Regions from separate parts of the Hathewaya limosa genome, predicted to be linked through region 3. Evidence: predicted binding sites of a transcription regulator. Region 3 holds the regulator's gene; each other region holds the start of a gene.

Region 1 (8,393 bases), on a different contig from region 3:
GAAAAACAATTTTGGGATATGGCTTATAATAAATAAGACATTTAGAGTAATTAGGGAGAACAAAAGATGATTAATATTATTGGTTTGATAATATCTATAGGATTATTAGGAATTTATATAATAAATTTAATAAAATATAAATTTACAACTAATATGATAGTAAAAATAGGGGTAATTAGTTCTCTATCTTTTGTATTATATTTAATTCACTTTATAAGATATCCTCAGGGCGGGGGAATAACGTTGTTTTCTATGCTTCCTGTAATGATTCTTTCAATATTATATGGAAATATACCAGGAGTTACAGGTGGTTTAATTTTTGGATTACTTAAGTTGTTAAATGGAGCAGTTATAGTACATCCATTACAATTTTTGTTGGATTATATTTTAGGAACAATGGCATTAGGGGTAGCAGGAACTTTTGGAAAAGACAAAAAGTATAACATTATATTAGGAAGTTTATTTGCTACAGGATTAAGTCTTTTGTCCTCTGTAATATCTGGAGTATTATTTTTCGGGCAATATGCTCCAAAAGGAATGAATGTTTGGTTATACTCTATCATATATAACGGATCTAGTGCAGGAGTAGAGGCAGTATTAACTACAATACTTATAGCAATAATACCTATAAAAAAGTTTATAAAATAAATAATTGTATAAAGTTTATTTGTTATGATGTACATAAAGTTATAAATATATAGAAAGAGTAAGAAGTTAATTTTCTTATTCTTACTATATATTTTTTATTTTATGGCCAATATTATTTCAATAACTTATATGTAAAGTAATGTAGACAGAAATAATATATAATGTTAAAATATTCATAAAAAATTAACAGAATAATAATGGGGGAACAAATATATGATGGAAGAGGATGTAATAATAAAGATTCGAGATCTTTATATGATTTTTGGTACGAAACAAGTATTAAAAGGAATCAATCTAGATATTCATAAAGGGGAAATTATAGGATATATTGGTCCTAATGGGGCAGGAAAAAGTACAACAGTTAAAATAATGTTAGGACTTTTAAGAGATTATAAAGGAAGTGTTGAAATTTTTGGTGAAGATATTTTAAAAGGAAATGGAGAATATAAAAAACATATAGGATATGTACCTGAACTCTCAGAGTTATATGACAGCTTAACTGGTAAAGAATATCTTACATTTGTAGGAGAGTTATATGGTATAGAATATAATACAGCATTATATAAAAGTAGACAACTTATGAAAATATTAGGAATGGATAATGCTTTTAATTCTAGAATTTTAACATACTCTAAAGGTATGAGACAAAAAATATTACTAATAGCAAGTCTAATACATGATCCAGATATATTATTTTTAGATGAACCTTTAAGTGGATTGGATGCAAATAGTGTAATGATAATAAAAGAGATATTAGCTAATTTAGCAGCACAGGGGAAAACAATATTTTATTCATCACATATAATGGATGTGGTTGAGAAAATAAGCAGTAGGATATTACTTTTAAATAATGGTGTAATAGCAGCAGATGGAACTTTTGAAGAACTTAAGGAAAAATCTCATGAAGGATCATTAGAAAGTATATTTAATGAATTTACAGGTTTTACTGAACATAAAGAGATAGCAGAACAATTTACTTCTATTATACAAGGAGTGAATTAGATATGAAGGAATTTAAGAGTTTAAAGTTTATAGACAAGTTTAAAAGTGTTTATACTAAGTTTGGTGTAGATTATGATATTATGAGGTCTATTGTAAAAATTAAATTAACTATGGACAGAAGAAAGGTTCCAACAGTTTTTAATAGGCAAAAAAATAGTGATAAAGAAGAAAGTAAAATGGAATCTTCTATAGTTCTAAATGGTTTTATGGGGATTATCTTAGCCTTATTTATAGGATTTAAAATTAATATATTATGGCAGATGACTGTTTATTTTTTTATGCTTATGTTTTTTGTTCTAACAATATTTATGTCGGATTTTTCAACAGTTCTTTTAGATGTTCGTGATAAAATCTTAATAGGAACTAGAGGTGTAGATTCTAGGACATTAAATGCAGCTAAATTAACTCATATACTTATATATATGTTTAGTTTAACATTATCTCTTACAGGAGTTTCTATATTAGTTTCATTAAGATATGGTGTGTTTTTTACCTTAGTATTTTTACTAGAGATAATATGTATAGATATATTTATGATAATAATAACTACTTTTGTTTATTTCTTAGTTTTAAAGTTTTTTGATGGAGAGAAACTAAAAGACATGATAAACTTTGTACAAATTATTTTAAGTATATTTATAACACTTTTTAGTCAATTGGCAGGTAGAATTTTTGATGTTGTAGATATACAAGTTAATTTTACAAGTAAGTTATGGCATTACTTTGTAATTCCAATGTGGTTTGCATCACCGCTTACAATGATTGAATCAGGAGAAATTAAAGGATATTTAATAGCACATACATTATTGGCAATAATTATACCTATAGTTTCAATTATTATATATTGGCAACTGACACCTAAGTTTGAAGAATATCTAGAAAAATTAAACAATAATACATGCAAAAGTAAAAAAGAAAAAGAGAAATTTTCATTTAGAATAAGTAGAATAATATGTAGAAATAGACAGGAGAGAATATTTTTTAATTTTTCTTATAATTTATTTAGTAGTGAAAGAGAAATTAAATTTAGAATATATCCTAGTCTGGGTTTAGCTTTAGCTTTTCCATTAATAATGATCTTTCCAGCAAGTCATGAGAATATGGTTAAAGGCTTTGCACAATGGAAAACATCTATGAATAATTCAAAGACTTATTTATTGATTTATTTTGCTGTAATGTTGTTATGTACAGTTGCTACAAACATAAAATATTCGCAAAAATTTCAAGGTTCATGGGTTTATATAACTTCTCCAGTAGATGAAATTTCAAATATCTTCAAAGGTTGTTTCAAAGCTATATTTTATAAGTTTATATTTCCTATATTTATTTTACTTAGTATTTTGTGGGTATTTATTTTTGGGATAAAGGTTATTCCTCAATTAATAATAGTGTTCTTAGTAATTATTATATTAAATCTTTTCTCCTTTTATCTAATGGATAAGGCGTTGCCTTTTTCCGAAAGTGATAAAAGTATTAAGGCAGAAGGAGATGTGGCGCCTTATTTATTAGGAAGCATATTAACAGGTATTTTTGGAGGAGTTCATGCTGTATTTATATTTTTTTGGCCCATAGGTGTGTATATATATGGAGCAGTATTAATTTTAATAATTATTTTATCATGGAGAAAAATTTTTAATATACCTTTGGAGAAATTAATGAAATAAAATAAATAAAATTTTATAAATTACTTAAATAAAAAATATCTCTAGGAAATAATGACATTTCCTAGAGATATTTTTTTATTGAGCAGTACTAGTATTATTTGAATTATCTTGTGAAGATGTTGAAGTAGAAGTACTAGATTGTTTTTCTTTATTTGATTGTGGAGTACTTAAATTATTGGCAGAAGGTGATTTATTTCCATCTTCTGTTTTAGGAGAATCGCTATCTTTTTTAGTATCATCTGAACTACTAAAAAGATTTTTTATTGCATTCCAAATATCCACGAAAAATTGTTTTATTTTTGCCCAAAAACCTTTTGCTTCTTCACTTGTAAAAGTATCTTTTAATTTATTTGAGACATCATTTAGTTGATCTTTTAATTGAGAAAAATTTAAATCTAATTTATTAATTTTTCCCATTAATTTAGTAATACTATTAATATCTTCTTGACTTAAACTTTGTCCAACATTGTTTGTTACATTTACTACTATTTTTTCTATTTCTTTTTCAGTTTTAGGTTTTTCTTTAATTACATCTTTTTTTACTTCGTTTATTAAACCAGCTGCTTGATCTTGTCCAATTTTTTCACCTAATTTACCTGTAGTTACTAATTCTTCGTTAGCAACTTTCTTTTTATTCTCATCAAGTTTTTCTCCACCCTTACTGTTTTCAAAACCTTTTAATATTCCTGTAAGAGCGGCAGTACCTGATACATTAAAAGGTGCAGCAGCTTTAACATTAGCATTTTGTATACCAGCAGTAATCAACGCATTCTTTATCATGTTTTCAGTAACCCAATAAAGATTATGAGTAGATATAGTTAATCCATTTTTATTAGTTGGGTCTACATAAGAACAAGATATAGATTTTGTACCTAATTCTTTTTGAGATGCAACACCTTTTAAATATTTTTGTTCTTCTGTATTTGTAACTTCTAAAATATTAGCATCATTTTTGGTAACACCAAAGTATTTAAGCATTTCTTCCTTTTGTTCTTTACTTAAATCAGCTCCTATTGTAACAACTTTAAAAGCATCTGCATAAGCTTCCTTTACCGGTAAGGCTGTTAAAAAAGATAAAGAAAGTACGATAACTAAAAATTTGCTTATTAATTTGTTGAATTTCATTTTTAAGAAACTCCTTCCTTTTGTTGTCCATAATAAAAAATATTTAATTGTTAATAAAAAATATTATATCACATATGAAAATTAAAATAGTGTAAATAAGTTTACAAAAACTCTTAAAGTTATATTAAAAATATTACAATTAAATTAAGAAATTCTATAGGCACAAAACTTGTAAAGATTTCATATCATTAAAGTATAGGTCATTATAGATCTATAATGACCTATACAAATTTCATATTTTTAATTTCTAAATAAAACGGATAAGGAAGAGTGATATACAAATGAGCGAAAACGATAGTTCAATGGTACAATCATTTAATGATGATAATTGCGAAATAAATGTAGAGTCAAAGGTTTTAAGTACTAGTGATTGCGTAAAGGATAATGGCAAAGGGAAATATAAAATATCTAAAGTTTTAGGTAATGTAGAGACTAATACTGCAATTATCAATAAAGTAAATATACCTGGTGGATTTACTGAAATAAAAGGAATAAAAAGAGATGTCGTAGTTACACAAGCAAAATTAATAGGAGGACAATTATTTGTAGAGGGTTATATTATAAATAATATAAGTTATGTAACACCTTCACAAGGATATTCAAAATCTTGTTGTATGGCTCATAGAAATATATGGAATGATATAGATGTTAAAACACCATTCAGTATGGGTATCGATGCTTCTGACTTAGATGGAAAAATGCACATGAATAAATGTATAAAAACTGAATGTCCATATGCAAATAATACTATGAAAAATAATAGATGTGATACTGGTACTATGGGTTCATCTCTTTGTGAAAAGTTAAGCTATGAGAAAAAGGTATTTAATGAAATTCCTTATTGTGAATTAAATTCATTTGAAATTTCCGAATTAACTATAAATAAAATGCCTCAATGTGATAATTGTCATGATAAGTGTTGTGATGACTATAGAAAAGTATATTGTAGTATAGTTCAAAAAATAGTTCTTAAATTAGAGTTAAGTATACTAGTTGAAGGTTATAAAAAAATGCATCATTCTGAATACAATACAGAATTTTGTAATCCAGAAAGATGTCAAATGAACGTTGATACAGAATTTTAATAATAACTTTTAAAAGTTATTATTAATAAAATATTATAGCGCTGCTAACAAAGATATCTTTGTTAGCAGTTTTTTTATCTTTATTGTTAAAAAAAGTTTTATAAAAATACATAGTTAGAAATTAAAAAGTCTTAATAAGTTTAAATAAAAAGTATAATTTATGAATATAAAGTATATTTTTTTTATAAAATTAATTATAGTAATGAAATTAGAGGATTTTATGGATAACAACTTAAGTATTTTAATAATGATATTATTATATTATCAAGGAAGTAATAAAAAATTATTAAAAAATAAAATAAAAAGTATAGATAATTCAAAATGTAAATATCCATATGAAAATATGAGGGATATGAAAAAATTAAACGATAAATATAAAAACATTAAAAAAAATAGTGAAAATATAAGAAGCAATAAGGAAAAATATAAGCAAACAGATATTATAGATAGAGCTAAAAATAATAAATCAAATGGAAATAAAGATAAACAATATGAAAAAAGTTATGATAAAAAAATTGTATTTAAAGATAGAGAGATTGTTGATATTAAAACTAAAAGTAAGAAAGTACCTAAGGCAATAACAAAAAATTATACTAATATCAATAAATTAAAGTTAAACTTTATAAAAGATTTAAATATTAAAAATAAGGAAAGTTTATCTAAACAAAGTGAGGATATTGTAAAAGTACCAGTTTTGGTTACAGAGTTCAATATAAAAGAATTATTTACTATAGAAGTAGGGTTTAATAACAACAATATAATAGAAATATTAAGCACAAGTAATGAACTAAAAATTAAGCATGTTTATTTAAATATTAATAAATCAAATGGGTATAAAGGTGGAACTGTAATGTATGAGGGAGTATTGAAAACTACTATACATTATTTATCACCTACGTATGTAGAAAAAAGTTGTTTGGGGGGAGTACCTAAATATCATGTGGTTTTTACTAAATTTAATGGTTGTCAAAAAGTAAATATAAACAAATATACTGTAGAAAATCAAAATTATTTAAAAAATATTATAGTAAATATGACGAAGTCAGAGTTTTCAGTTCAAAGTATGGTGTGTAAACCTAAACATATAAATGAATATGTAGATTTTTATAATGAAGCAAAGTTATTGATATCAAGTAATTGTAAAATAGAAATTTATAGAGAAAAATTAGTTAAATTAAATGATAAAGGAGTTAAGAAAAAGTAAGAAACTTTATATCGAAATAATGGTATAATTTTGATAACTAACAGAATAAATAGGGGGATTTAAAATGAGAGTACTAGCAATTCAAGGGAGTCCAAGAGTTAATAAAAATACTGATATATTACTTGATAAGTTTTTAGATGGTATAAAAGATAAAAATGAAAAATGTAAAATTGATAAAATATTTTTACAAGAAAAAAATTTGCAATGGTGTAAAGCTTGTAATGCCTGTAAAAATAAAGAAATTGGACATTGTATTATAAATGACGATATGCAAGAAATATATCCATTAATTAGTGATGCAAACATACTTGTTTTAGCAACACCAGTTTATTGGTGGTCAATGTCTGCACAATTAAAAACTTTTATAGATAGAATTTATGGATTAAGCAATAAAAAACAACTCAAGGGGAAAAAATGTGTACTTTTAATGACTTACGGAGGAGCATTACCTAATGAAGGACCTAGAATTGTAGAAGAGACAATTAAAGAAATTTGCAATTATATAGGATTAAAACTTGTAGATGTATATGGGGTATGTACAGATGAGGAGGTGCAAGTTTCTGATAATCTTAAGGTCCAAGAGGAAGCTTATAAATTAGGGTATAATATTTAGAAAAAATTTATTTTAATATAAAAGAGATAAAAACTTAGAGTATGTTTTATTACACATTCTAAGTTTTTTTATTAAACTAATAAAATCTTAATAAAGATAATTATTTAATGAATCTTATATACAAGATGGAATGGAAAAATACATAAGTAAAACTTAATTTTGTAGAAAGTTAATTTTATAATATCAATAGCCAATGAAATTAACGTAATGAATAATATTAATATAATAAGAGGTTAGCTTACAATGTACCTATTATAAAACAAGGAATATATTATAATATATACTTTTAAATTAAGTACTATAAGACTTAATAAGGAGGAAGATCCTTGTTTGAAAAATTAATATATATAGTAGCCATAGTATTTACTATTTTTTCATTTTATAAAGATGATAAAAAGACTAAAGAGGCTCTTAAAGAAGCTATAAAATCTTTTGAAAATATATTGCCTACAGTTTTATGTGTAATGTCTATTGTAGGAGTAATGTTAGCAATTTTAGATAAGGAATTTATAGCTAAATTAATAGGTGATCAATCAGGAATTTTAGGAGTAATAATTTCTTCTATAATAGGTTCTATAACTATGATGGCTGGTTTTATAGCCTTTCCTTTAGGAGCCACATTAATAAAAAATGGAGCAGGAATGGCACAAATAGGGGCATTTATATCTACAATTATGATGGTTGGTATTTTAACTATGCCATTAGAAGCTAAGTATTTTGGTAAAAAAGTAACTTTTTTAAGAAATGGATTAGCATTTATGTTTTCATTTTTTGTAGCTTTAGTTATAGGAGTGATATTTAGATGAAAATAATAAAAAGATATAAAAATGTTATTATTATGGGAATAGTATTAATTTTATTAATTATATTTAAACCTGATTTTGGTAAGCATGCTATTAATATAACTTTTGATAATATATGGCAAATGTTAAAGGTTGTACCTCCAGTTTTTGTATTGATATCACTTATGGATGTATGGATATCTAAAGAGAAAGTTATAAAACACATAGGCTATGATTCAGGAATTAAAGGTATAATATTATCTTTTCTCT
Region 2 (8,393 bases), on a different contig from region 3:
TAAATGACTACTTTATATTATAGAAGGCATTCATTCCTCTATATTCAGCCATATCGCCTAGTTCTTCTTCTATTCTTAATAATTGATTATATTTTGCTACTCTTTCAGATCTTGCTGGAGCTCCTGTTTTAATTTGTCCTGCATTAACAGCAACAACTAAATCAGCTATAGTTGTATCTTCTGTTTCACCTGATCTATGAGAAATAACTGCTGTATATCCAGCTCTTTCTGCCATTTCTATTGCATTTAAAGTTTCAGTTAACGTACCAATCTGATTTAATTTTATTAAAATAGAATTAGCAGTTTTTGTTTCTATTCCTTTAGATAATCTCTTAGTATTTGTTACAAATAAATCATCACCAACTAATTGGATTTTTGATCCTAACTTATCAGTCATGATCTTCCATCCTTCCCAATCTTCCTCTGCCATACCATCTTCAATTGAGATAATTGGATATTTTTCAACTAAATCAACATAGAAATCTACCATTTGTGCTGGATTTAAAGTTTTTCCTTCACCTGTCAATTCATACATTTTTGTTTCTTCGTTGAAGAATTCAGATGATGCTGGATCTAAAGCTATAAATATTTCTTTTCCTGGTTTGTATCCTGCTTTTTCTATAGCTTCTATAATAACAGATATTGCTTCTTCATTTGATTGTAAGTTTGGAGCAAATCCACCTTCGTCACCTACACCAGTAGACATTCCTTTTGATTTTAATAAGGCTTTTAATGCATGATAAACCTCAGCACACATTCTTAATGCATCACTAAAGTTTTCAGCTCCAACTGGCATAATCATAAATTCTTGTAAATCTACATTATTATCAGCATGCTTACCACCATTCATTATGTTCATCATTGGAACTGGTAGTACTTTTCCGTTAACTCCACCAACATATTGGTATAGACTTAATCCTAATGCTTCAACTGCAGCTCTTGCACAAGCCAAAGAAACTCCTAAAGTAGCATTTGCTCCTAGTTTTCCTTTGTTTTCAGTACCATCTAATTCTATCATAGTTTTATCTATTGAAACTTGATCTAAAACATTCATACCAACTAGTTCTTCTGCAATAATATTATTTACATTATTAACAGCATTTAAAACACTCTTACCATTATAATAAGATTTATCTCCATCTCTTAATTCAACAGCTTCAAACATTCCTGTTGATGCACCTGATGGAACTGCAGCTCTTCCTACTGTACCATCTTCTAAATAAACTTCTACCTCAATTGTTGGAAATGCTCTTGAATCTAAAACTTGTCTTGCATGAATATCAATAATTTCAATGTATTTTTTCATAACTTTTCCCTCCAAAATATATGTTTATATATTATAAAAATTTTTCTTTTATGATTTAAACTAAAAATAATATTCTACTTAACAAAATTATTTAATTAAACACTCACCATTCATTTCTTTAGGTTGCTCAATATTCATAACCTTTAAAATAGTAGGTGCTATATCCGCTAACTTCCCATTTTTAGCTAATTTGCCATTTTTACCTTCTTTAGATACCCAAATAAATGGTACCTTATTAGTTGTATGAGATGTCATAGGTTTTCCTGTAGAAAAATCTATCATCTGTTCACTGTTACCGTGATCTGCTGTAATAAATACAGTTCCTTCTTTATCCAATACACTTTTAATAACTTTTCCTAGGCAATTATCTACAGTTTCTATGGCTTTTATTGCAGCATTAACAACTCCTGTATGTCCTACCATATCTGGATTAGCATAATTTAAAATAATAAGATCATACTTATCCTCTTTAAGTGCATCTAAAAGCTTATTTGTAACTTCATTAGCACTCATCTCAGGCTGTAAATCATAAGTTGCTACTTTAGGGGAATTAATAAGGATTCTATCTTCATCCTTATTAGGTTCTTCAACTCCACCATTAAAGAAAAATGTAACATGAGCATATTTTTCTGTTTCGGCGATTCTAAGTTGTTTTTTTCCCATTTTACTTACATATTCACCAAGGGTATTTTCATATTTCTCTGGTGGATAAACTACTGTCACATTTTCAATAGTTTTATCATATTGAGTCATACATACAAAATTTAAATTTAATGTTTCTCTACTAAATCCATTAAATTCTTTATCATTTAATGCTCTAGTTAATTGTCTTGCTCTGTCTGGTCTAAAGTTATAAAAGATAACTGTATCTCCATTTTTTATTTTAGTAATAGGAGTTTCATCCTTTACAATAACTGTTGGAAGAACAAATTCATCACCTTTATTTAGATGATACGAATTTTCTACTGCTTCTATTGCAGATGTAGCTTTTTCTCCTTCACCTAAAACCATTGCTCTATATGCAAGTTCTTCTCTTTCCCATCTTTTATCTCTATCCATGGCATAATATCTACCTTCTACGGTAGCAATCTCTCCTACACCTAATTGATCCATGTAAGATTCTATTTCTTTAATATACTTTTCTGCAGATCTTGGTGGCACATCTCTACCATCCAAAATTGCATGCACATAAACTTTTTTAGCATTCATATCTTTTGTAAGTTTCAAAAGTGCCTTTAAATGCTCTATATGAGAATGTACTCCACCATCTGATAAAAGACCTAAAAGATGAATTGATGAATTTTTTTCTATGGATTTTTGTATTGCTTCTATTAAAACTTTTTTGTTGAAAAATTCACCATTTTCTATATCCTTGCTTATACCTGTTAAAGCTTGGTACATTATTCTTCCTGCACCTATATTTAAATGTCCAACTTCTGAATTACCCATTTGTCCTTTTGGTAATCCTACACTTAAACCACTAGCTTCTAAGGCTGTATGGGCATAATTATTATAATAGTAATCAAAATTTGGCTTTTTTGAAAGTCTTACTGCATTCCCATCTTCATAATCTGAAAGACCAAAACCATCTAAAATCATTAACATAACAGGTTTTTTTGCCATCTTATTTCCTCCTGCTTATATGGATTAGGCATTGTATTTTACTATCTTAGAAAAATCTTCTGCTTTAAGACTAGCTCCACCAACTAATCCTCCATCTATATCTGATTTATTCATTTGTTCATTTATAGTAGAAGGTTTTACAGAACCTCCATATAATATTCTAACTTTTTCTGAAACTTCAACACCATATAAATTTTTAACAACATCTCTTATAAATTTAATTGTATTATTAGCTTCATCTGCTGTAGCAGTTTTACCAGTTCCTATAGCCCAAATAGGCTCATATGCTATAACCATATTTTCTACATCTTCAGCTTTTAATCCATGTAAATCTAACTTTATTTGTTTCCCTATAACTTCCATTGTAATGTTTGATTCCTTTTCTTCCAAGGTTTCTCCAACACAAAGTATAGGAATAATTTTATGCTCAAATGCAGCTTTCAACTTCTTATTTACTGTAAAATCTGTCTCATTAAAATATTGTCTTCTTTCACTGTGTCCTATAATTACATATTGAACCCCAATCTCATTTAACATACTTGGTGAAATTTCACCTGTAAAAGCACCCTTTTCTTCAAAATGCATGTTTTGGGCTCCAACTTTAATATTAGTACCTTTTACTTCCTCTATTACTCTTCCTAGGCTTAAAAAACTTGGACAAACTATAACTTCTGCATCGGCACCCTCTACAAGTTGTTTTAATCCTTTAACAAGTGATACCGCTTCCTCTATAGTATTATGCATTTTCCAATTTCCAGCTATAATAGGCTTTCTCATAATTAATACACCTCTTTAATCTAGTAAGTTATTTTATTTATGTCTACTCTCTTCAATAATGCGTAAATTAACATTATTATATCATTTAAAGCAGCAAAAGATAAGCTACATAGAAATTAAATAATATAGCTTATCTTTTCAACTATTAATTATTTTTCACTTAAAACTGTAATTCCTGGAAGTTCTTTACCCTCTAAAAATTGTAATGAAGCTCCTCCTCCAGTTGAAATATGAGTCATCTTATCTCCAAAACCTAGATTATTAACTGCAGCTGCACTATCGCCTCCACCTATGATAGTTGTTGCATTAGTTTCGCTTAAAGCTTTAGCCATAGCAATTGTACCTTTAGCGAATTTTTCAAATTCAAAAACACCTAGTGGTCCGTTCCATATAATCGTTTTAGCACTTTTTACTGCGTCTCCAAAAAGTTCCCTAGTTTTTGGTCCTATATCTAGTCCCATACAATCATCAGCTATATTTCTATCCTGTGTAATTATAGGTTCTGCATCTGCTGAAAACTCTTTAGCTGTAACAAAATCTATTGGTAATAATAGTTTAACCCCTTTTTCTTCAGCTTTTTTAATCATATCTAAAGCATATGACATCTTATCTTCTTCCAATAATGAAGTTCCTATACTATATCCTTGAGCTTTTAAGAATGTATATGCCATACCTCCACCTATAATTAGAGTATCAACTTTATCTAAAAGGTTGTTTATAACATTTATCTTATCTGAGACTTTAGCACCACCTAAAATAGCCACAAAAGGTCTTTCTGGATTTTCTATAGCATCTCCTAAGAATTTTAATTCTTTTTCAATTAAATATCCACAAGCTGCTTCATCTATATATTTTGCAACACCTACTGTAGAACAATGTGCTCTATGTGCTGTTCCGAATGCATCATTAACAAATACTTCTGCCAAAGAAGCTAATTCTTTTGAAAAGTTCTCTTCATTTTTAGTTTCTTCTTTTCTATAACGAGTATTTTGTAATAAAACTATATCCCTATCTTGCATATTTTCTATAATTTTTTTTGCATTTTCTCCTACAACCTTATCATCATCTGCAAAAATAACTGTCTTATTTAATAATTCTGAAAGTCTTTTAGCCACAGGTGCTAATGTAAGTTCTGGTTTAGCTTCTCCCTTTGGTTTACCCAAATGAGAACATAAAATAACTTTTGCATTATTTTCAATCAAATACTTAATTGTTGGTAATGCCCCTAATAATCTATTTTCATCGGTAATCTTGCCATCTTTTAAAGGTACATTAAAATCACATCTAACTAAAACCTTTTTTCCTTTAACATTTATATCTTCCACAGTTTTTTTATTTAATTTCATAAGGTTTCCTCCTAAAATATTAATACATTATTAAACTTATTTTATGCCAAATATGTAAAATCTATTTGAAAAATTATGTTCTAATATTTACAAAAGTCTAGTTTTATAGAGAACTACAAAACTAGACTTTTTAATTCTATAATACACCTTTTTAATTAAATAACATACTCTAATAGTGTTCTCTTTGGATATATTATATCATAATTATAATCTATCTGCTATATATTTTGCTAAATCAGCTAATCTATTTGAGTAACCCCATTCATTGTCATACCAAGCAACAACCTTAACAAGATTCTTGCCAGATACCATAGTTGATAATCCGTCAACTATTGAAGATCTTTCATCTCCTCTATAATCTATTGAAACTAGTGGTTCATCTGAATATCCTAATATTCCTTTTAATTCACCTTCTGCTGCTTTCTTAAATGCCGCATTTATTTCCTCAGCTGTAGCTTCTTTAGAAATTTCACACACTAAATCTGTAATAGATACAGTTGGAGTTGGAACTCTAACTGCCATACCATTTAATTTTCCTTTAAGTTGTGGTAAAACTAATGCAACAGCCTTTGCAGCACCTGTAGTTGTTGGAATCATAGATTCAGCAGCAGCTCTAGCTCTTCTTAAATCCTTATGAGGAGCATCTAATATTTTTTGATCATTTGTATATGAGTGAATAGTTGTCATTAATCCACTTACTATTCCAAACTCTCTATCTAAAATTTTAGCAAATGGTGCTAAACAGTTTGTTGTACAAGATGCATTTGAAATAATATTGTGTTTTGCTGAATCATATTCTTCCTCATTAACACCTAAAACAACTGTAATATCTTCATTTTTAGCAGGTGCAGAAATTATAACTTTTTTAGCTCCACCTTCTATATGTGCTTTAGCTTTTTCAGCATCAGTAAATAATCCTGTACATTCTAATACTATATCTGCTCCTATTTTTCCCCATGGAAGGTTTTTAGGGTCTCTTTCTGCATAAATTCTAATTTCATTTCCATTAACAACTATTGAATCTTCTTTAGCTTCAACTGTTCCATCAAACTTTCCATATAAAGAATCATATTTTAAAAGATGAGCTAATGTAGCTGGGCTTGTTAAATCGTTAATTCCTACTACTTCTATATCATTGCTATAATTATTTAAAAGTGCTTTAAATACATTTCTACCTATTCTTCCAAATCCATTTATACCTATTTTGACCATGCTAAATTCCTCCTCAATAATTTAAATATCTATCTTAATTTATTATCTTCTTTTTTTTCAATTATATTTAATATTTTTTCAGCAGTTCCTTCATCAGTAACTAAAACTGCCTTTGTTTTATCTTTTAAACTACCTATAATAGCCTCTGCCTTATCTTTATTAGATGCAACTGCTATTAACGACTTCATTTTTTTTGTATCTTCATCAGTAATTCCTACTGTAGAATGTTTATAAATTATATTTCCATGAATATCATAATAATTTCCTAATGCCTCACCAACGGCACCCTTAGTTAAGATTTCTTCTATTGTATCTTGTGAAAGTTCTCTTTTTTTGCCCATTACATCTGCTCTGCCAATTCCATATATTAGAACATCTGAATTTTTAATTGAGTCAACGACTTCCTGAATACTTTTTTCCTCTAACATAGTTTTTAATGCATTGTCACTAAGATTATCTGGTACATGAAGTAATTTATAATTAGCAGAAATTTTTTCTGCCAATTTTGCAGCTAATGTATTTGCCTGAATTTCAACATCTCTTCCCATACCACCTCTTGCTGGTATTACTAATAAATCATTACACTTATTAGTCTTTGGCATACTATCTACCACTTCTTTAACTGTGTTTCCACCGGTTAAGGCAATAGTAAGTTTATCTGATAAAATATCTCTTAAATATAGTGCTGCAACTCTTCCTACTTCTTTTAAAATACTAGAATCTTTTTCATAATCTCCAGGAACAATATAAACATCCTTAATATTAAGATAAGATTTTATGTTTTTTTCTTTATCATTCAATCCTTTTACTTCATGAATAAAATCTTGAAGAGAATTTATAATCTCTTCTCCTTCTTTTGTTATATACATTCCTTCATTATATATATTAATAAGTTCTTGAGACTTTAAAAAGTTAACTTCATTTCTTATAGTTCTTTCCCCTAGTGCTAAGTTATTTGCAAGAACTCTTCTACCTACGGGTTGATTATATTTAATTGATCTTAAAATAGAATACCTTTTTTGTAAAAGCTCTAAAAGCTCTGGTACTATTTTTTTTTGTAATTTCAATATATCCATAATAAACACCTCTTTGGAACTTTTTAGTCCCATGCTATTATTTCTGTTCCCACTTATATTATACTTTATATTATAAATTTGTCCAACATTTTTTATTAATTTTAAGAATTTTTTTTATTAATTTTTTATTCTAAGTCAATATTTATAAAAATAGCTGTTTTTTACTAATAAATTGTATTTATTCATAATATATCTTATACCTTTAATAAAAAAAGATTATCTCATATTTAATATTATTAATAAGATAATCTTTTACTTTTATTATTTACTTATTTATTTTTTAAATACATGATTAAATTGCTTTTTACCAATTTCTAATTTATCTGATAACTCTTTTTTCATTCTCTTATTCTCTAATTGGTATACTAAATCATCTCCCATTTTAATAGTTTTCTGGATCATTTCTTTATTATCATAAAATTTATGATCAACAGTAAATTGCTCTAAACATTTTATGATATAAATTGCACCTACTTCATTTGAAGATAAGGTATTTAAAAATTCAATCAATTGATTTTCTAGTTCTTGCGCATATACCTTAACACACTCATTAGCTTCAACTTTTAAAAGATTACTTACCTTTTGTTTAGCATTTTCTATATTAGCGTAATCTCTATATTGTTTTGCCAATTCTATAGATTCATTAGCTTTCTTCATATTTGTTTGTTGAAAAACATCTAATACCGAAGACCACGTACTTATGTACGGAGTATTACCACCATAAGTTTTAAACTCATTTATATACTGTCTTGCTTTATTAATATTTTCTTGTGATATACTCTTAAACAATTCTCCTCTATAACAAATCAAACTATAAAATTGTTCGAATAAATATTGTTGTGCTGTATCTACTTGTTTAGAAAATTCTTCCCTATATGCTTTCATCCATCCTGGAGTCAACTTTGCTATATTTTCTCTAGCTTCATTAATTGAAACTTGATTTTTATATTTTTTAACATTGATTACTGAATCATAAGCATTTCTATAAACAACATTCCAATCTATTTCATCCGCTTTTACTGTTTCTATAGTTGATAAAGCACTTATAGTTGC
Region 3 (8,393 bases):
CTAATAAGCAACTTAAAGAAAATTATCAGTTTAAAGATTTCATATATAAAATTTCTAAAATAGAAAAAAGAAAAATAATAACATTAAATGGATTTAATAAACAGGAAATACATATGTATTTAAAAAATATCTTTAATTCAAATAAAGTAAATATTGAAGAAGTAGATTGTTTTAAAGATCAAACTTGTGGGAATCCTAAAATTATTTTAGAAATTATAAAAGATTGTTATATAAAAAAGATTTTTTATGTGAATGAAAATGGACATTGGAATCTAGATAAGAAAAAATTTAAGAAATATGAAATTTCTGGTGAGGTTCAAAAAATATTATTGAATCAATTAGAAGGTTTAAGTAAAAACGAATTAGAAGTATTAAAATACATAGCTGTTTTTAATCAGAATGAAATTAAAAATGAAGTCATAAAGTATGTTAAATACATTATAGGAGGTAATGTAGAAAGTGTATTAAAGGGATTTATTTCTAAAGGGATTTTACAAGTTACAGATAAAAATGGACTAAAAACAGGTTCTTTTGTAAATAAAATTTTAAAATCTATAATATATAACCAGATGAGCCAAGAGGAAAAGAAAGAAAAACATAATAATATTGTAAAATATATTGAGATAAATTATAAAACTAAATATAAAAATTTAGATCAACTTATATATCATCTGGAAAAAAGTCAACAATTTAATAAGGTTATAAAATATAGTTGTATACTTGCTAATAATTATAAAAATAAATATGATTTAGAAAATGAAAAATTTTACATAAAAAAGGCTTTAGATAATTTAGAAATTGTGAATGGTGCAAAATCGAGAATATATACCTTAAGTAAAAAAATGGGATATATATTATTTATACAAAATGATTTAAGTAAAGCGTTATTGTATTATAAAAGATGTCTTAATTTGGCAATAGAAATGGGAAGTAATAATAAAAAAATAGACATTTTAAACTTGATGATTTTTATATTTATAGAAAAGGAAGATCTAAATAAAGTAAGCATTTTTATGAATGTAGTGAAAAATATGCTAAGTAAGACCGTTTATAAAAAAGGATACATAAAATATAAACAGATTCAGAGTACAGTAAACTTAAAAAAAGGTAAGCTTAATGAATCTAAGACAGTAGCATATGAAATTTTGCCATTATGTTCAGGAAAATATGAAAAATATTCAGGAAAGTTTTATTTTATACTAGGAAATATAGAATATGGTAATGGAAACTTACAAGAGGCATATAATAATTATCTAATATCACGTAAAATATTTGAAAAATATAAACAAAGTCAAAATCTAGCTAAAGTTTTAAATAATTTATCTATAATAGAGATTTATTTCAAACACAATTTAAAAGCATGTGAATCTTTATTAAAAAAATGTCTTAAAATACATCAAATTACTGGAGGGTATCAAGAACAATTATATCCATTATATAATTTAGTTAATCTTTATATAAAAATAAGTAAGATTAAAAAAGCTAAAGAGTATGCATTGTTAATTTTAAGTGAATCGGAAAAATATAAATCACAGAAAGAATGCATTATAGCGTATAATTTATTGTTTAATATAAACAGTGAAATTTATAATTTTAAAGAAGCTCATAAATATTATCAGTTATCTTACAAGTTTATAATAAATAGCAATTATCCTGAAATTATAAAAAATGATTTTTATGTTAGGTCTATGAATTACTTTTTTAATTTAAAATGCACAGAACAAATACAGCGATTTACTGAGTTTATTTTAAATTCTAGTAATCATCTTAGTGAGACCGATAAAGTAGAAATTTTTCTTATAAACCAAATACTACAATTTATAAAAATTTACTTTAGAAGTAAAGATAAAAAATTACAGGATGAAGCATTTATTAAATTATTAAAAAGAATAAAAAGTTGTAAGGACATCTTAGAAAAAAGAAAGTTTTTAGTTAACTTAGGTATTATAGTGGTAAAGAGTAAACCTTTTATAAACAAGGTTTATGAGGAGTTAAAAACAACAGAACAAGGTGATTTTAAATATACTCACTTAAGTAAAAAATATTTTATAACTTCATTTTGTGAAGAAAAGCAGAGATTAAAATATTTGAAGTTAGCTTTACAAGAGGCTCAAAATGAGGTTAATCATTTAATGATGAGTAAAATATATATAGAAATAGGTAATTATTATAAAAATAAAGATTTTTATAATTCTATAAATAATTATTTTTATGCATATAAGCAAATAAGATATATTTTAAAAAATATGGATTTAATATATAGGGATAAGTTTATAGAATATAATAATTTAATTGAATGTCTTGAAGGTATTAGTTTAATTGAAAGTAAATTTAATACACAAAAAAACATTAAAATTGAACAGAAAAGTAGATTAAGCTGGCAAGATAATTATTTGGATTACAATTATTTGGAAGAAATATTTAATAATAGGGCTTTCAAAGAATATTATAAGATAGAACATGCAAAATTTATTGGAACAAAAATAGAAGATATAAATGAGGTTATAGGTGAAATAGCCGAAGATTCTAAAATAAACTTAGATAATATTTTAAAATATTTAACATGGACCAGTTTGGGTACTTTTGGAGCTATAGTTAAATGTGAAAAAAATAAATTTGAAATTTTAATGAGCACAAATAATAAATTAGATTTACCTAATTCACTTATAAATGTTATATGTAAAAATTGTGACAAACCAATGATAGTAGATGATACATATATACAAAATATACAGCCTAATAATTTATTTTTAGATTTACAGAAAAGTTTTTGTATGCCATTGTATAATAAGGCAATTGGAAATAAAGATAATGTTAAAACTTATCTTTATATAGAAACAGATAGAATTATTGATGATATTAATAAAGATAATGCATATAAATGTATGAAAATGAAAAAAATATTAAACTATGTAGTTAAAAATTATATATTAGAATTAAATTCTAACATAGATAAATTAACTAAAACATTAAATAGAAGCGCTATGGAATCAAGGTTAGGAAATGTTCTAAATGAAGCGGCATTAAGAAAAGAAGAAGTATCAATAATAATGATTGATATAGATAATTTTAAGAGTATAAATGACGAATTTGGACATTTAAGAGGAGATAAAGTTTTAAAAGAAGTATGTGATGTTATTTTTTCACAAATAACTCTTAATCAATATGTAGGTAGATACGGAGGAGAAGAGTTTTTAATTATACTTCCAAAATGTAATTGTGATCAAGCATTTAAATTATCAGAAAAGATAAGAAAAAAAATATATAATGATAAATGTATAAACAATAATATAAGGGTAAGTATTAGTGCAGGAATATCTACTTATCCATGTCAGGGAATAGAACTTTGGCATCTTATAAATAAGGCAGATATGGCGTTATATAAGGCTAAAAAGACTGGGAAAAATAAGAGCGTAATTTGGGATGAGAGTTTTAAAGATGAAGAAAAAAATAATAATAAACTTATATGGAGCATAAAAAATAATGAGGTTAAAGAGTATGAAAATATTAATTTCATGCTAAGATGTATAGAAATTTTAAATAAAAAACAAGATAAAAAAGAAAAATTAAACATTATATTAAATGATTTACTTAATATAATGAGGGGGCAGTATATAGCGATATATGATGTTGAGGATGATCTTTCATATTCAGAAAAAATGTACGTTATAAAAGATAAAAAGAATGTAAGTAAGTTTGTTAGTAAAAAATTAATGAATGAGGTTGTTAACAATAAAAAGGGTATTGTTACGATTAATTGGGAGAAAAGTCAATATAAAAGTTATATAGGTAATAGAGTAGATGCATATTCTAGTATTATTTGTCCTTTAATTAAGAATGAAGAAGTAATAAGTTTGTTGTACTTAAAGGTATCTATTAAAGTTCAAGAGTTTACAACTAAAGAATATAATTTTGTTAATATAATAGCTAATATACTTTGTAACTTATATTAGAAATAATAAAACTTAGCTATCTCTAAAGTTTTAGAGATAGCTAAGTTTTTATTCTAATAAGGATTCCCATTCACTATAAAGGTTTTGAAGTATGTTTTCTTTTTCTGTTATAGAAGAATTAACTTCTATAGTTTTTTCAGGATTAGAATAAATTTCTTCTTTACAAAGATCTTCATGAAGAGAAGAAATTTCAGATTCTAAACTTGCTATGTCTTTCTCTATATTTTTTATTCTAAGTTTTTTCTGTTTATTTTCTTTTTCCTGTTCTCGTTTTTTCTTTTTCTCATTGTTAATTTGAGTTTTTGTTTTTCCGCCAGATTCTTCTTCAATATCTTGAAATCTATTTGGATTTTGTTTCTTTTCTATATAGTAAGAGTAATTTCCAAGATATTCTTTAATTCCATCTATTTGAAGTTCAATTATTTTATTTACAACTTTATTTAAAAAGTATCTATCGTGAGATATTACTAAAACTGTACCATCATAAGTTAAAAGGGCATCTTCTAAAGCCTCTCTAGATATAATATCTAAGTGATTGGTAGGTTCGTCTAATAATAAGAAATTAGCTTTTTTTAGCATTAATTTTAATAAATTTATTCTACATTTTTCACCACCACTTAAAGAAGAAATAACTTTAAAAACATCGTCCCCCATAAATAAGAAAGAGGCCAGGGCGCTTCTAATTTCAGTCATGGTTAATTCAGGAAAATCATCCCATACTTCTTCTAAAATAGTTTTATTAAGATTTAAATTAGATTGTTCCTGATCATAATATCCTATTTCTACATTTCTTCCTAAACATTTTGTTCCACCATCAGCTTTTATAAAGTCCATAATTATTTTAAATAAAGTAGTCTTACCTCTACCATTTTCACCAATAAGTGCAAGTTTTTCTTCCCTATTAATTTTTAAATTTAAATTTGTAAATAAAGTTTTTTCTCCAAAACTTTTAGAAAGTTTATCTACAATCAAAACATCATTTCCACTTGTAAGATCTGTTTTAAAAGTAAATGGTTTTAATTTCGTTTCTTTATCAGGAGCATCTATTCTTTCAATTTTATCTAAAGCTTTTTGTCTGCTTTCAGCGGCTCTAACACTTTTTTCTCTGTTAAAAGACTTATAACGTTTTATAATTTCTTCTTGTCTTTTAATTTCTTCCTGTTGTTGTTCAAAAGCTTTTTGTTGAATTTCAAAGTTCTTTTTTCTAAGTTCTATAAACTTAGTATAATTTCCATTGTAGTCTTGGATTTTTCCATTAATAAGTTCTAAAGTTCTATTTGTTATAGCATCTAGGAAAAATCTATCATGGGATATTACGATAATGGTTCCTTTATAAGATTTTAAGTATTCTTCTAACCATTCTATAGCATCAAGATCTAAATGGTTTGTAGGTTCATCTAATAATAAAATTTCTGGATTGGTAAGTAATAGCTTGCACAGAGCAACACGTGTTTTTTGCCCACCACTTAAAATGTTAATTTTTTTATTAAAATCATTTTCTACAAAACCTAATCCATATAGAACTTTATATATTTCAGCTTTATATGTATATCCGCCCTTTATATCATAAGTTTCTTGTGCTGTAGTATAAGTTTTAATTAAGTTATTATAATGGTTTTCATCTACTTCATCGTAAGGAGAATTTAATTCTTCTTCTAACTTTTTTAACTTGTCTTCTAATTTAATTAAAGAATCGAATACCCTTAACATTTCTTCAAAAATAGTATTTTCAGATTCTAGTGAAAGATGCTGAGACAAATAACCTAATTGTTTACTTTTATCTATAAATATTTCACCATTATCTGGTTCAAGAGAATGTGTCAAAATTTTAAATAAAGTAGATTTACCAGCACCATTAGAACCAACTAAACCTAGTTTATCACCTTCATTTATACTAAATGTAACACTTTTTAAAATCACATCTATACCGTAACTTTTACTAATTTCTTTGCAACTAAGTACAATCATTTTATTCACCTTCATTCTATTAACATATATAATATTATATCTAACTCTTCAGTTTTAGTCACTAAGAATTAGTTAACATACATAATTATGCATAATTAGTATATATAATTATAAGATGTTTATTATATAACTATATATATAGGAAATAAAGGTTACAATGTGTTAAAATTTACATTACAGTATATTATAACACTTGACAATAACTCCAATTAGATAATAATATTATAGTAATTGTGTTGTTAATAAATTATTTTATAATGGTTTAAGGGAGGTGTTCGCGTGGAAAGGAAAAAAGCTAATATATCTATGGCTGTTATTAAAAGATTACCTAAATATCATAGATATTTAAATGAATTGTTAAATAACGAAGTAGATAGAATTTCATCAAAAGAATTAAGCGAAAAAATTGGTTTCACAGCGTCACAAATTAGACAAGATTTAAATTGTTTTGGGGATTTTGGTCAACAAGGATATGGGTATAATGTAAAAGACTTATATGAAGAAATAAGTAAAATTTTAGGCTTAAAACAAGTATATAATATGGTTTTAATTGGTTCAGGTAATATAGGTCAGGCAGTTGCGAATTATGATAATTTTCAAAAAATGGGATTTAGAATAGGAGCTATCTTTGATAGAAATCCGAAACTTATAGGATTGAAGATAAGAGATATAGAAGTGCAAGATATAGATTCTTTAACTCATTACTTAAAAGAAAATCCTACAGAAATAGGAATTATATGTGTAAACAGAGAAAGCGCACAAGGAATTTGTGAGTTACTTGTAAACTGTGGCATAAAAGGTATTTGGAATTTTGCACCAGTAGACCTTAAGGTACCTGAAGATGTAGTTGTAGAAAATGTTCATTTAAGTGAAAGTTTACTTACATTGACATGTTTATTAAATGATTGTGAAGATTCCCAGTAAATTAAATAAAAATCTTTAGTAAAATTCATGGGAATTTTCTAAAGATTTATTTTGAATTTTTATACTCATTATTGACTAAATATTTATAAGATTATAAAATGAGTATAAAAGGTGAAATATATAACAATTTTAAATTTTATAATGAGAGTGAATGAAGGTTGTTGGAGATACTCCTTTTGGAGTAACCGAAGAAGAAACGAATAATAAGTCGCTATAGATTATTCAGAAACTTTCAGGTTATTGAACAATAACTGGACACCGCCCTGGAGAGAACCATAATTGGTCATCGAAGAAGAAACTTAATTTTTTTATAAAAGATTTAAGGAAGCTTTCAGATAAAAGGACAGGGATAAGTAGCGTAAAATATCGTTATTTATTTCCTAATATTAATATATTAATATTAGTTATTTTTCTAATTAAGTATTTAGAAAATCTTTATAATTTTAATATTATGTTGATTTAAAATCTAATCAATGGTTATAATTTTTACTAAAAAACTTAGGTGTGGAGGAATGAAAATGTTTAAAATTGTTGCAAGAAAACAATTAGCTCCTCAGATCTTTTTAATGGATGTTGAGGCTCCAAAAGTAGCAAAATCAGCTTTGCCAGGTCAATTTGTTATAGTTAAAATGGATGAAAAAGGTGAAAGAATACCTTTAACAATTTGTGATTATAATTCTGAAAAAGGTACAGTGACTATTGTAGTACAAGCAATAGGATGTTCAACTAAGAGAATGATGGATTATAAAGAAGGAGATTACTTTGAAGATTTTGTTGGTCCACTTGGACAAGCATCTGAATTTATAAGTGAAGATATAGAAGAATTAAAAAATAAAAAAATATTATTTGTAGCAGGTGGATTAGGAACAGCACCAGTGTATCCACAAGTTAAATGGTTACATGAACATGGAGTAGAGGCAGATGTTATTATAGGCGCTAAAAATAAAGAGCTATTAATAATGGAAGAAGAAATGAAAGCAGTAGCAGGAAACGTATATCCAGCAACAGATGATGGATCATATGGATTTAAAGGGCTAGTAACTAATTTAATAGAAGAATTGGTTAATAATCAAGGGAAAAAATATGATGTAGTTGTAGCAATAGGACCTATGATTATGATGAAATTTGTATGCCTAACTACAGAAAAGTTAGGAATAAAAACTATAGTAAGTTTAAATCCAATTATGGTTGATGGAACTGGCATGTGTGGAGCTTGTAGAGTAACAGTCGATGGGGTAACAAAATTTGCATGTGTAGATGGTCCAGAATTTGATGGTCATAAAGTTAATTTTGATGAAGCAATGAGAAGATCAGCTATGTATAGAGCTGAAGAAAAAGAAGATAATGATGCTTTAAGATCAGGTTGTGGTTTAGGAGGTGCGAAATAATGGCAGTAGATAGAATGAAAAGAATTCCAATTTCAGAACAAGACCCAAAGGAAAGAGCAAGAAATTTTAAAGAAGTATGTTTAGGTTACACTGAAGAAGAGGCTGTAAAAGAAGCTTCTAGATGTTTAAATTGTAAAAAACCAGGATGTGTCACTAAATG

The links. Region 3 encodes Rex, which represses fermentation and respiration genes when NADH is low (regulators of the CRP and FNR family bind a similar motif). Its sites were predicted from a motif close to ATTGTTAANNNNTTAACAAT; they were not measured.
Region 1: the regulator Rex is predicted to act here: its motif matches at 4,560-4,579, upstream of QOZ93_RS10905 (DUF1002 domain-containing protein).
Region 2: the regulator Rex is predicted to act here: its motif matches at 5,200-5,219, upstream of QOZ93_RS11915 (phosphoglycerate kinase).

What each region holds. Positions count from the first base shown of each region.
Region 1 covers NZ_JAUSWN010000019.1:46,965-55,357, reverse strand. The annotation lists gene tenA (thiaminase II) at 1-36, shown strand, start outside; gene thiT (energy-coupled thiamine transporter ThiT) at 67-648, shown strand; gene QOZ93_RS10915 (ABC transporter ATP-binding protein) at 865-1,650, shown strand; gene QOZ93_RS10910 (ABC transporter permease) at 1,653-3,314, shown strand; gene QOZ93_RS10905 (DUF1002 domain-containing protein) at 3,390-4,439, opposite strand; gene QOZ93_RS10900 (hypothetical protein) at 4,721-5,524, shown strand; gene QOZ93_RS10895 (hypothetical protein) at 5,745-6,728, shown strand; gene QOZ93_RS10890 (flavodoxin family protein) at 6,793-7,341, shown strand; gene QOZ93_RS10885 (permease) at 7,668-8,147, shown strand; gene QOZ93_RS10880 (permease) at 8,144-8,393, shown strand, end outside.
Region 2 covers NZ_JAUSWN010000024.1:22,297-30,689, reverse strand. The annotation lists gene eno (phosphopyruvate hydratase) at 8-1,306, opposite strand; gene gpmI (2,3-bisphosphoglycerate-independent phosphoglycerate mutase) at 1,394-2,929, opposite strand; gene tpiA (triose-phosphate isomerase) at 2,954-3,706, opposite strand; gene QOZ93_RS11915 (phosphoglycerate kinase) at 3,856-5,052, opposite strand; gene gap (type I glyceraldehyde-3-phosphate dehydrogenase) at 5,257-6,264, opposite strand; gene QOZ93_RS11905 (sugar-binding transcriptional regulator) at 6,294-7,343, opposite strand; gene QOZ93_RS11900 (hypothetical protein) at 7,614-8,393, opposite strand, start outside.
Region 3 covers NZ_JAUSWN010000001.1:158,564-166,956, forward strand. The annotation lists gene QOZ93_RS00735 (diguanylate cyclase) at 1-3,953, shown strand, start outside; gene QOZ93_RS00740 (ABC-F family ATP-binding cassette domain-containing protein) at 4,002-5,921, opposite strand; gene QOZ93_RS00745 (redox-sensing transcriptional repressor Rex) at 6,201-6,845, shown strand; glycine riboswitch at 7,099-7,202, shown strand; gene QOZ93_RS00750 (sulfide/dihydroorotate dehydrogenase-like FAD/NAD-binding protein) at 7,364-8,233, shown strand; gene gltA (NADPH-dependent glutamate synthase) at 8,233-8,393, shown strand, end outside.